2 regions of the Streptomyces sediminimaris genome follow, and region 2 is predicted to be linked to the other one. Evidence: riboswitches for the same ligand, from Rfam matches in the RefSeq annotation. Region 2 holds a riboswitch; the other holds the start of a gene.
What was found. Region 2 has a riboswitch for glycine ahead of gcvT (glycine cleavage system aminomethyltransferase GcvT). Riboswitches for the same ligand answer to the same signal wherever they lie in the genome.
Positions count from the first base shown of each region.

Region 1 (4,206 bases), 4.4 Mb from region 2:
CAGCTCGTGGATGAGCGTGAGGTACCCGCCGGCCTGCTCGGCGGGCGCGAAGGGGTGCAGCTGCCCGAACTCGGGCCAGGTGACCGGCTCCATCTCCGTGGTCGCGTTGAGCTTCATGGTGCAGGAGCCCAGCGGGATCATGCCGCGGTCGAGCGCGTAGTCCCGGTCGGCCAGCCTGCGCAGGTAGCGCAGCATCGCGGTCTCGGAGCGGTGCTGGTGGAAGACGGGGTGGGTGAGGACGGCGTCGGCGCGCAGCAGGCCCTCCGGGACCGCGTCCCCGGCAGCCGCGTCCAGCGCCTCGATGTCGCCCTCGGCCCCGAAGGCGCTCCAGACGGCGGCCAGCTGGGCGCGCCCGGTGGTCTCGTCGCAGGCGACCGACACGTGGTCGGCGTCGACGAGACGGAGGTTCACGCCGTTCTCCCGCGCGGCGGCCACGACCTCGGCGGCGCGTCCGGGCACGCGCGCGGTGATCGTGTCGAAGTAGGAGCCGTGCACGGTCTCCACGCCGCCGGCCCGCAGGCCCTCGGTGAGGATCACGGCGTAGCGGTGGGTGCGCCGCGCGATGGTCCGCAGACCGTCGGGCCCGTGGTAGACGGCGTACATTCCGGCCATGACGGCGAGCAGCACCTGCGCGGTGCAGATGTTGCTGGTGGCCTTCTCGCGCCGGATGTGCTGTTCGCGGGTCTGCAGCGCGAGCCGGTAGGCCTTGTGCCCGTCGGCGTCCACGGAGACGCCCACGAGCCGCCCGGGGAGGCTGCGCGCGAACTTCTCGCGCACCGCCATGTAGCCGGCGTGCGGCCCGCCGAAGCCCATCGGCACGCCGAAGCGCTGCGTGGTGCCGACGGCGATGTCCGCGCCGAGCTCACCGGGCGACTTCAGCAGCGTCAGCGCGAGCAGGTCGGCGGCGACGGTGACGAGCGCGCCCAGCTCGTGCGCCCGGTCGATCAGCGGCTTGATGTCGCGTACGGCACCGGAGGCGCCGGGGTACTGCAGCAGCACGCCGTTGATCTCCCGCCCGGCGACGTCGGCCGGGATGCCGTCGGTGAGGTCGGCGACCACGACCTCCACGCCGGCCGGCTCGGCTCGGGTCTCGATCACGGCGATGGTCTGCGGCAGCACGTCCGCGTCGACCAGGAACAGACCCTTCTTGTTCCTGCCCATGCGCCGGGACAGCGCCACGGCCTCGGCGGCGGCCGTGCCCTCGTCGAGCAGCGAGGCACCGGAGGTGGGCAGTCCGGTGAGATCGGCGACCATGGTCTGGAAGTTCAGCAGCGCCTCGAGCCGGCCCTGCGAGATCTCCGGCTGGTACGGCGTGTAGGCGGTGTACCAGGCCGGGTTCTCCATCACGTTGCGCAGGATGACCGGCGGCGTGAAGGTGCCGTAGTACCCGAGCCCGATCATGGAGTCGAGCACCTGGTTGCGGTCCGCGAGCGAGCGCAGCTCGGCGAGCACCTCGGCCTCGGTACGGGCGCCCGGCAGGTCCAGGGCGTCGGCGTTCTTGATCACGTCCGGGACCGCGGCGGCCGTGAGCTCGTCCAGCGAGCCGTAGCCGACCTGCGCGAGCATCTTGGCCCGGGCCTCGTGGTCGGGGCCGATGTGACGCTGTTCGAAGGGAATCCCCTTCTCCAGCTCGGTGAGCGGAATGCGATGCGGGGTCATTGCGGAGGCCTCCTGGTCGACACGACCTTCGAGGGGCACCACGGCGCGGGTACCCGGACGGCCTCCCCCTCTGTCATCTCAACCTGAGAGCTTCACCGGGTCGCCCGAGAGCTCCCGGCTTTCACCGTCGGTGAGAGCGGAAGCCGTCGACACCCGCCCTGCTTTCCAGAGTGACCTCGTCCGCGCGGTACGTGTGCCTGAGAGATTCCGGGGAGGATTTGCTCCTTCGGCGCCTCCGATGTCGCCTGGAGGACTCTCCCGCACGGGGTCAGCAGCCGTTGTCAGCCTACCAGCGCGCACAAAGGCCGGTCCTTCGAGTGGCCACCTCGGCCGTTGTGCTCTTTTGTAGTGCTTACGGATGAGTTGCGACCAAGTGGAGGGACCGTGCAGACCGAGATCGATCCGCGCAACCTGATCGGCCGCAAGGCGTTCGACCGCAACGGCGTCAAGCTCGGCACCGTCGACGAGGTCTACCTCGACGACGCGACCGGGGTGCCGGAGTGGGCGGCCATACGCACCGGCCTGTTCTCCCGGGACGCCTTCGTCCCCCTGGCACCCAGCGAACTGGTCGAGGGAACCCTGCAGGTCCCCTTCGACCGCACCCTGATCAAGGACGCCCCGGACTTCGGCGTCGGCCGTCACCTCTCCCCGGAGCAGGAGCTGCAGCTCTACCACCACTACGGCCTCGACACCACCACGCCTCCCTCCGCCCCGGACCGCTCCTTCGGCAAGCTCGCGGGCACCGGGGACGCCGACGCCTAGCTAGGACACCTCGGCGAAGGTGGTGCCGGGCCCCCGCGCCACCAGAGGCAGCGGATCCGCCGGCTCGAGACCGGGGTCGTCGGTCCTGAACGTCCGCACCCGCCCGGGTGGTGAACCGGGCGTCTCGAACCGCACCGTGACCCGTCCCAGGCCACTGCCCTGCACCCATCCGTGCCCGAACTCGCCGTGCCGCACGTCGTGCCCCGAAGGCCAGCGCCGCTCGGCCGGCACCGGCTCCGCCTCCGCGGGTTCGTCCGCCGGCTCCGCCTCCACCGGCTGCGCCGTCCCCTCCGCCGCCGCCCGCTCCGCCCGCTCCCCCGCTGCCTGCGCGAACAGGTCCTCCTGCGTGAAGTCCGCGAGCCCGCTGACCCCGACCCCGAGCAGCCGCACCCCGCCCGTGGTGTCCACCGTGTCCAGCAGCCGGGCCGCCGCCTCCCGCACCACCGCCGGATCGTCCGTGGGCCCGCGCAGCGTCTCGGAACGCGTCAGCGTCGAGAAGTCGTAGCGCCGCACCTTCAGCACGATCGTCCTCCCCGACAGTCCGGCGCCGCGCAGCCGCCGCACACACCGGTCGGCCAGCCGCTGCACCTCGAGGCCGACCCGCAGCCGGTCGTGGATGTCCACGTCGTAGGTGTCCTCGACCGACACCGACTTGGTCTCCCGCTCGGCGACCACGGGCCGGTCGTCGTGCGCCAGCGCCATGGCGTACAGCGCCTGCCCATGAGCCCTGCCCAGCAGCCGCACGAGCTCGTCCTCGCCCGCCTCGGCGATCTCGTCGACGGTGCTGATCCCGGCCCGTCTGAGGTGGTCCCCCGTCGCCGGCCCCACCCCCGGCAGCGTCCGTACCGGCATCGGCCCGAGCAGCGCCCGCTCGGTCCCCGGCTCGATCAGCACCAGACCGTCCGGTTTGGCCTCCTCGGAGGCGATCTTCGCGAGCATCTTGGAGGCGGCGAGCCCCACCGAGCCGGTGAGCCCGGTCCCGGCGCGTATGTCCGCCCGCAGCTTCTCCCCCACCAGGCGGGCCGACGCGTCGTCCCAGGCCACCTCCCCGGCCTCCAGATCCACGAAGGCCTCGTCCAGGCTCAGCGGCTCCACCAGCGGCGACAGCGCGTGCAGCAACGCCATGACCTGCTCGCTGATCGCCTTGTAGAAGCCGAAGCGTGGCACCAGACAGGCGGCGTTCGGCGCGAGCCGCCGTGCCTGCGCCATGGGCATCGCCGACCGCACCCCGAACACCCGTGCCTCGTACGAGGCGGTCGCGACCACCCCGCGCGGCCCCAGCCCGCCCACGATCACGGCCTTCCCGCGCAGACTCGGCTTGGATGCCTGCTCCACCGAGGCGTAGAAGGCATCCATGTCGAGATGCAGGATCGTGGCCGCGTTCCTCACAGGTCCGATGCTGCCCCATGCCACTGACAATGGCCTCCTACGGCCGCCCGGTCGCGCCGCGAGGCGGCCGGGCGGGTCGTCAGACGGCCCGGTTGCGCCGCCGCGCCAGTTCGTCCGCCGGGTTGTGCCCGATCAGGGTCTCGCCGGTGTCGATCCGCTCACCGTGCAACTGCGACAGCGCGTTCTCGACGTCCCGCCAGACCACGCCGACGGCGATCCCGAAGATCCCCTGGCCGCCCTGGAGCAGTGCGTGCACCTCGTCGGGAGAGGTGCACTCGTAGACCGTGGCACCGTCGCTCATCAGCGTCATGCGCTCGAGGTCCCTGAAGCCCCGCTCACGCAGGTGCCGCACCGCGGTGCGGATGTTCTGCAGGGACACACCCGTGTCCAGGAACC
Region 1 covers NZ_JBJWOT010000001.1:1,434,836-1,439,041, forward strand. The annotation lists gene gcvP (aminomethyl-transferring glycine dehydrogenase) at 1-1,659, opposite strand, end outside; glycine riboswitch at 1,835-1,930, opposite strand; gene ACJ9NR_RS06735 (PRC-barrel domain-containing protein) at 2,044-2,421, shown strand; gene ACJ9NR_RS06740 (DNA polymerase IV) at 2,422-3,810, opposite strand; gene ACJ9NR_RS06745 (MerR family transcriptional regulator) at 3,890-4,206, opposite strand, start outside.
Region 1: another riboswitch for glycine. It lies ahead of gcvP (aminomethyl-transferring glycine dehydrogenase); the one in region 2 lies ahead of gcvT (glycine cleavage system aminomethyltransferase GcvT).

Region 2 (4,206 bases):
TCGGGCGGTGCTCCTTGGCCAGCCGCTCCAGCTCGGCCATGTCGACCAGGCCGGTGTCCGCGTCCACGTGGTAGGCGACCACGTGGAACTGCCTGCCGGAGAAGTTCAGCCGCATCCCGTGGGTGAGGTGGCCGCCGTGCGCGAGGTCCAGCCCGAGGACGGTGTCCCCGGGCTGGGCCAGCGCGAACAGCGCGGCCTGGTTGGCGGAGGCGCCGGAGTGCGGCTGCACGTTGGCGTACTCGGCGCCGAACAGCTCCTTGACCCGGTCGATGGCGATCTGCTCGGCGACGTCGACGTGCTCGCAGCCGCCGTAGTAGCGCCGGCCCGGGTAGCCCTCGGCGTACTTGTTGGTCAGCACCGAGCCCTGGGCCTCCATCACCGCGAGCGGCGCGAAGTTCTCCGAGGCGATCATCTCCAGCGTCGACTGCTGGCGCTCCAGCTCGGCGTCGACCGCCGCGGCGATCTCCGGGTCCAGCTCGTGCAGGGACGTGTTCAGGACAGACATGCGTCTACGGCTCCTCAGCCGGCGTTCTGGGCGGTGTACTCGTCGGCGGAGAGCAGGTCGGAGGGCTCCTCGGTGAGCCGGACCTTGAACAGCCAGCCGCCCTCGAAGGGGGCCGAGTTCACCAGGGACGGGTCGTTGACGACGTCCTCGTTGATCTCGGTGACCTCACCGGTGACGGGGGAGTACAGGTCGCTGACCGACTTGGTCGACTCGAGCTCGCCGCAGGTCTCGCCCGCGGTCACCGCGGAGCCGACCTCGGGGAGCTGGGCGTAGACGACATCGCCGAGCGCGTTCGCCGCGAACTCGGTGATGCCGACCGTCGAGACGCCGTCCTCGGCGGCCGACAGCCACTCGTGCTCCTTGCTGTAGCGCAGCTGCTGGGGGTTGCTCATGGCCTGGATTCTCCTGTACGCGCGGAGGTGCTGGTGAATGGGGGACTGCTGAATGCCGGTGGGAACCCGGTGTGAACGGGGGGGATGTGCGCGGGCTCACGTGCGTGGGCCCGGTCGCACCCGTCCAGTGTCTACTTCGGGCGCTTGTAGAACGGCAGTGCCACGACCTCGTACGGTTCGTGGCTGCCCCGGATGTCCACGGCGACCCCGGGGGTGCCGGGCGCCGCGTGCGCCGCGTCGACGTACGCCATCGCGATCGGCCTGCCCAGGGTGGGGGAGGGGGCGCCGGAGGTGACCTCGCCGATCACCGTGCCGCCGGCGACGACCGGGTACCCGGCGCGCGGGACCCGGCGGCCCTCGGCGACCAGGCCGACCAGGACACGGGGCGGGTTCTCCTGCGCGCGGGCGGCGGCCTGCTCCAGGGCGGCACGGCCCACGAAGTCGCCCTCCTTCTCGAACTTCACCACCCGGCCGAGCCCGGCGTCGAAGGGCGTGAGGGAGGTCGACAGCTCGTGCCCGTACAGCGGCATGCCCGCCTCCAGACGCAGCGTGTCCCGGCAGGACAGCCCGCAGGGGACCAGGCCGGCGGCCTCGCCCGCCTTGGTCAGCGCCTGCCACAGCTCGACGGCGTGCTCCGGCTTCACGAACAGCTCGAAGCCGTCCTCGCCGGTGTAGCCGGTGCGCGCGATCAGCGCGGGGACGCCGGCGACGGTGCCAGGCAGGCCCGCGTAGTACTTCAGGCCGTCCAGGTCGGCGTCGGTCAGCGACGCGAGGATGCCGGGCGACTCCGGGCCCTGCACGGCGAGCAGCGCGTAGGCGTCCCGGTCGTCGCGCACCTCGGCGTCGAAGCCGGCGGCCCGCTCCGTCAGCGCGTCCAGCACCACCTGGGCGTTGGAGGCGTTGGCGACGACCAGGTACGCGCTCTCGCCCAGCCGGTAGACGATCAGGTCGTCCAGGATGCCGCCGTCGGAGCGGCAGATCATGGTGTAGCGGGCGCGGCCGACGCCCACGGAGGCGATGTTGCCGACCAGGGCGAAGTTCAGCAGCGCGGCGGCCTGCGGTCCGGTGACGGTGATCTCGCCCATGTGCGAGAGGTCGAACAGGCCGGCCCGGGTGCGCACCGCGAGGTGCTCGTCGCGCTCGGAGCCGTAGCGCAGGGGCATGTCCCAGCCGGCGAAGTCGGTCATCGTCGCGCCGAGCGAGCGATGCAGGGCATCGAGCGCGGTACGACGCGGTTCGGTACTGCTCATCGGTCGGTCTCCCAAGTCATGACAGGCGAGTCGTTCCTCCCCATCTGTCATCGGAACCTGAGAGGTTCGCCCTGATCGCGGGAGCGACCGGGGTTTGCACCTTGGGTGGAGCCACTGACGCAGCGGCCCGCTTTTCAGATGTGCCTCGCCCGCGCGGTAACGGGGCCTGAGAGATTCAAGGGAGGAACTTGCTCCTTCGGCGCCCCAGCGGTCTGGGGACTCTCCCGCGCGGATTCAAGCGGCCGGTATGCAGTTGGCGCGCACATCATCGCACGCCTTCCGCACGGGTGGCAGGCCCGCATCTGTAACCGGCCTGTGGCAGAGCGATCACGAAAACGCGAGACCCGCGCATTACCTTCTCTTTACACTTGACGGGCAGGGAACCCGGTACCCGCCCAGGGGGAGGACGATGACGGTGAACAGGCCCACGGCGTACGCCACGACCCCGGCCGTCGCACTGCCCGAGCAGTCCGTGGCCCCGGCCGGAAAGGCACGCGGCGGCCGGGCCCCCGTGGTCCGCGACCTGCGCGACCGCTCGGGGCACAGCCCGCACGCCCTGCTCTTCGGCCCCCGCGACCTCGTGGTGGTCACCGGTCTGCCCGGCAGCGGCAAGTCCACGCTGATGGAGCGCGCGGTGCGGGGAGAGCGCGTCGACTCCCAGGACACCCGGGACCGCTGGGCCGCCCGCGTGCCCCGCCTGCTGCCGTACGCGGTCTACCGTCCCCTGGTCCGGCTCGCGCACTACGCCGGCCTGCGCCGCACCCTGCGCGGCGGCGGGGGCGTCGTCGTGCACGACTGCGGCACACAGGCCTGGGTGCGGGGCTGGCTGGCCCGGGCGGCCCGCCGCCGCGGCGGCACCCTGCACCTGGTGCTCCTGGACGTCGCGCCGGGCACGGCCCTCAGGGGCCAGCGCGAGCGCGGCCGCGGCGTCTCCCGCTACGCCTTCCTGCGCCACCGCACGGCGGCCGCCCGGCTGATCCGCTCCGTCGAACGCGGCGACCTGCCCGAGGGCGTCGGCTCGGCGGTGCTGCTGGACCGGGACGCGGCGGACGTGCTGCGCAGCATCGGCTTCACGGGCTGACCTCCTCGCCCCGCGCACCCGCTAGCCTTTCCAGCCACAGCAGGTTCTCAGCAGGCGGTCGGACACAGATGGACTTCCCAGCGGATCTCCCCGCGGACTTTCCCACGCAGGCGCACCCCCATCCGCACGGCGGATGGCCCGGCAACGAGCTGGAGGAGGTGCTGTCGGCCTCCCTCGGCATGCCCGCCGCGGGCGGCCGCATCATCGAGGTGCTCGCCCGCAGCTTCCTCTGGGTGCCGCTGCCCAGCGGCGGCGGCCCGCACAGCGGTCCGCTGGACCTGCCGACGCTGGAGCTCGAGGGCCAGGCCTACGTCCCGGTCTTCAGCTCCGAGGAGCAGTTCCGGCACGTCGTCGGCGCCCACATGTCGTACACGATCGCCCCGGCCGTCGAGTTCGCCCGCGGCCTGCCCCCGCAGGTCGGTCTGGCGGTCAACCCGGACGGCGTGGTCGGCGTCCCGCTCCCGCCGGCCGCCGTCGCCGAACTGTGCCGGGCGGGCCGCACCCCGCTGGACGGCCCCGCCACCGGCGCCCGCGTCCGCCTCTACGAGCCGGACTGGCAGGACGACCCGGTCGACTTCCTGGCCGCCGCGTCCGCCGGGTTCGCCGCGACCGGCGTGGTCGTCTCGGCCCGCCGCTGCCTGGCCGCCGTGGAGACCGCGGACCCGGTGATGTTCGTGGGTGTCGAACTCTCCCAGCTGGAGGGCGACCTGAGGGCGCTTCCCCTGCAGGCCCTGGAGCGGGCCGTGACCCAGGTCCCGGCCCCGTGGCCGGTCAACCTCGTCCTCCTGGACGTCACGGACGACCCGGTGGCGAACTGGATGCGCGAACGGGTACGCCCTTTCTATACGAGGGACCACCTCTGAGACCCCCCGAGCGGCATCCGGGCCCCCGGGGGCCCGGGCAACCGCGCGACGAGCCACGACGCACCCGCACTCGCGCACGCGCAACGAGCACCGGGCCACGGGGCGCTTAAGCTGT
Region 2 covers NZ_JBJWOT010000001.1:5,850,787-5,854,992, forward strand. The annotation lists gene glyA (serine hydroxymethyltransferase) at 1-505, opposite strand, end outside; gene gcvH (glycine cleavage system protein GcvH) at 520-897, opposite strand; gene gcvT (glycine cleavage system aminomethyltransferase GcvT) at 1,029-2,147, opposite strand; glycine riboswitch at 2,182-2,291, opposite strand; glycine riboswitch at 2,292-2,384, opposite strand; gene ACJ9NR_RS27265 (AAA family ATPase) at 2,557-3,228, shown strand; gene ACJ9NR_RS27270 (enhanced serine sensitivity protein SseB) at 3,297-4,091, shown strand.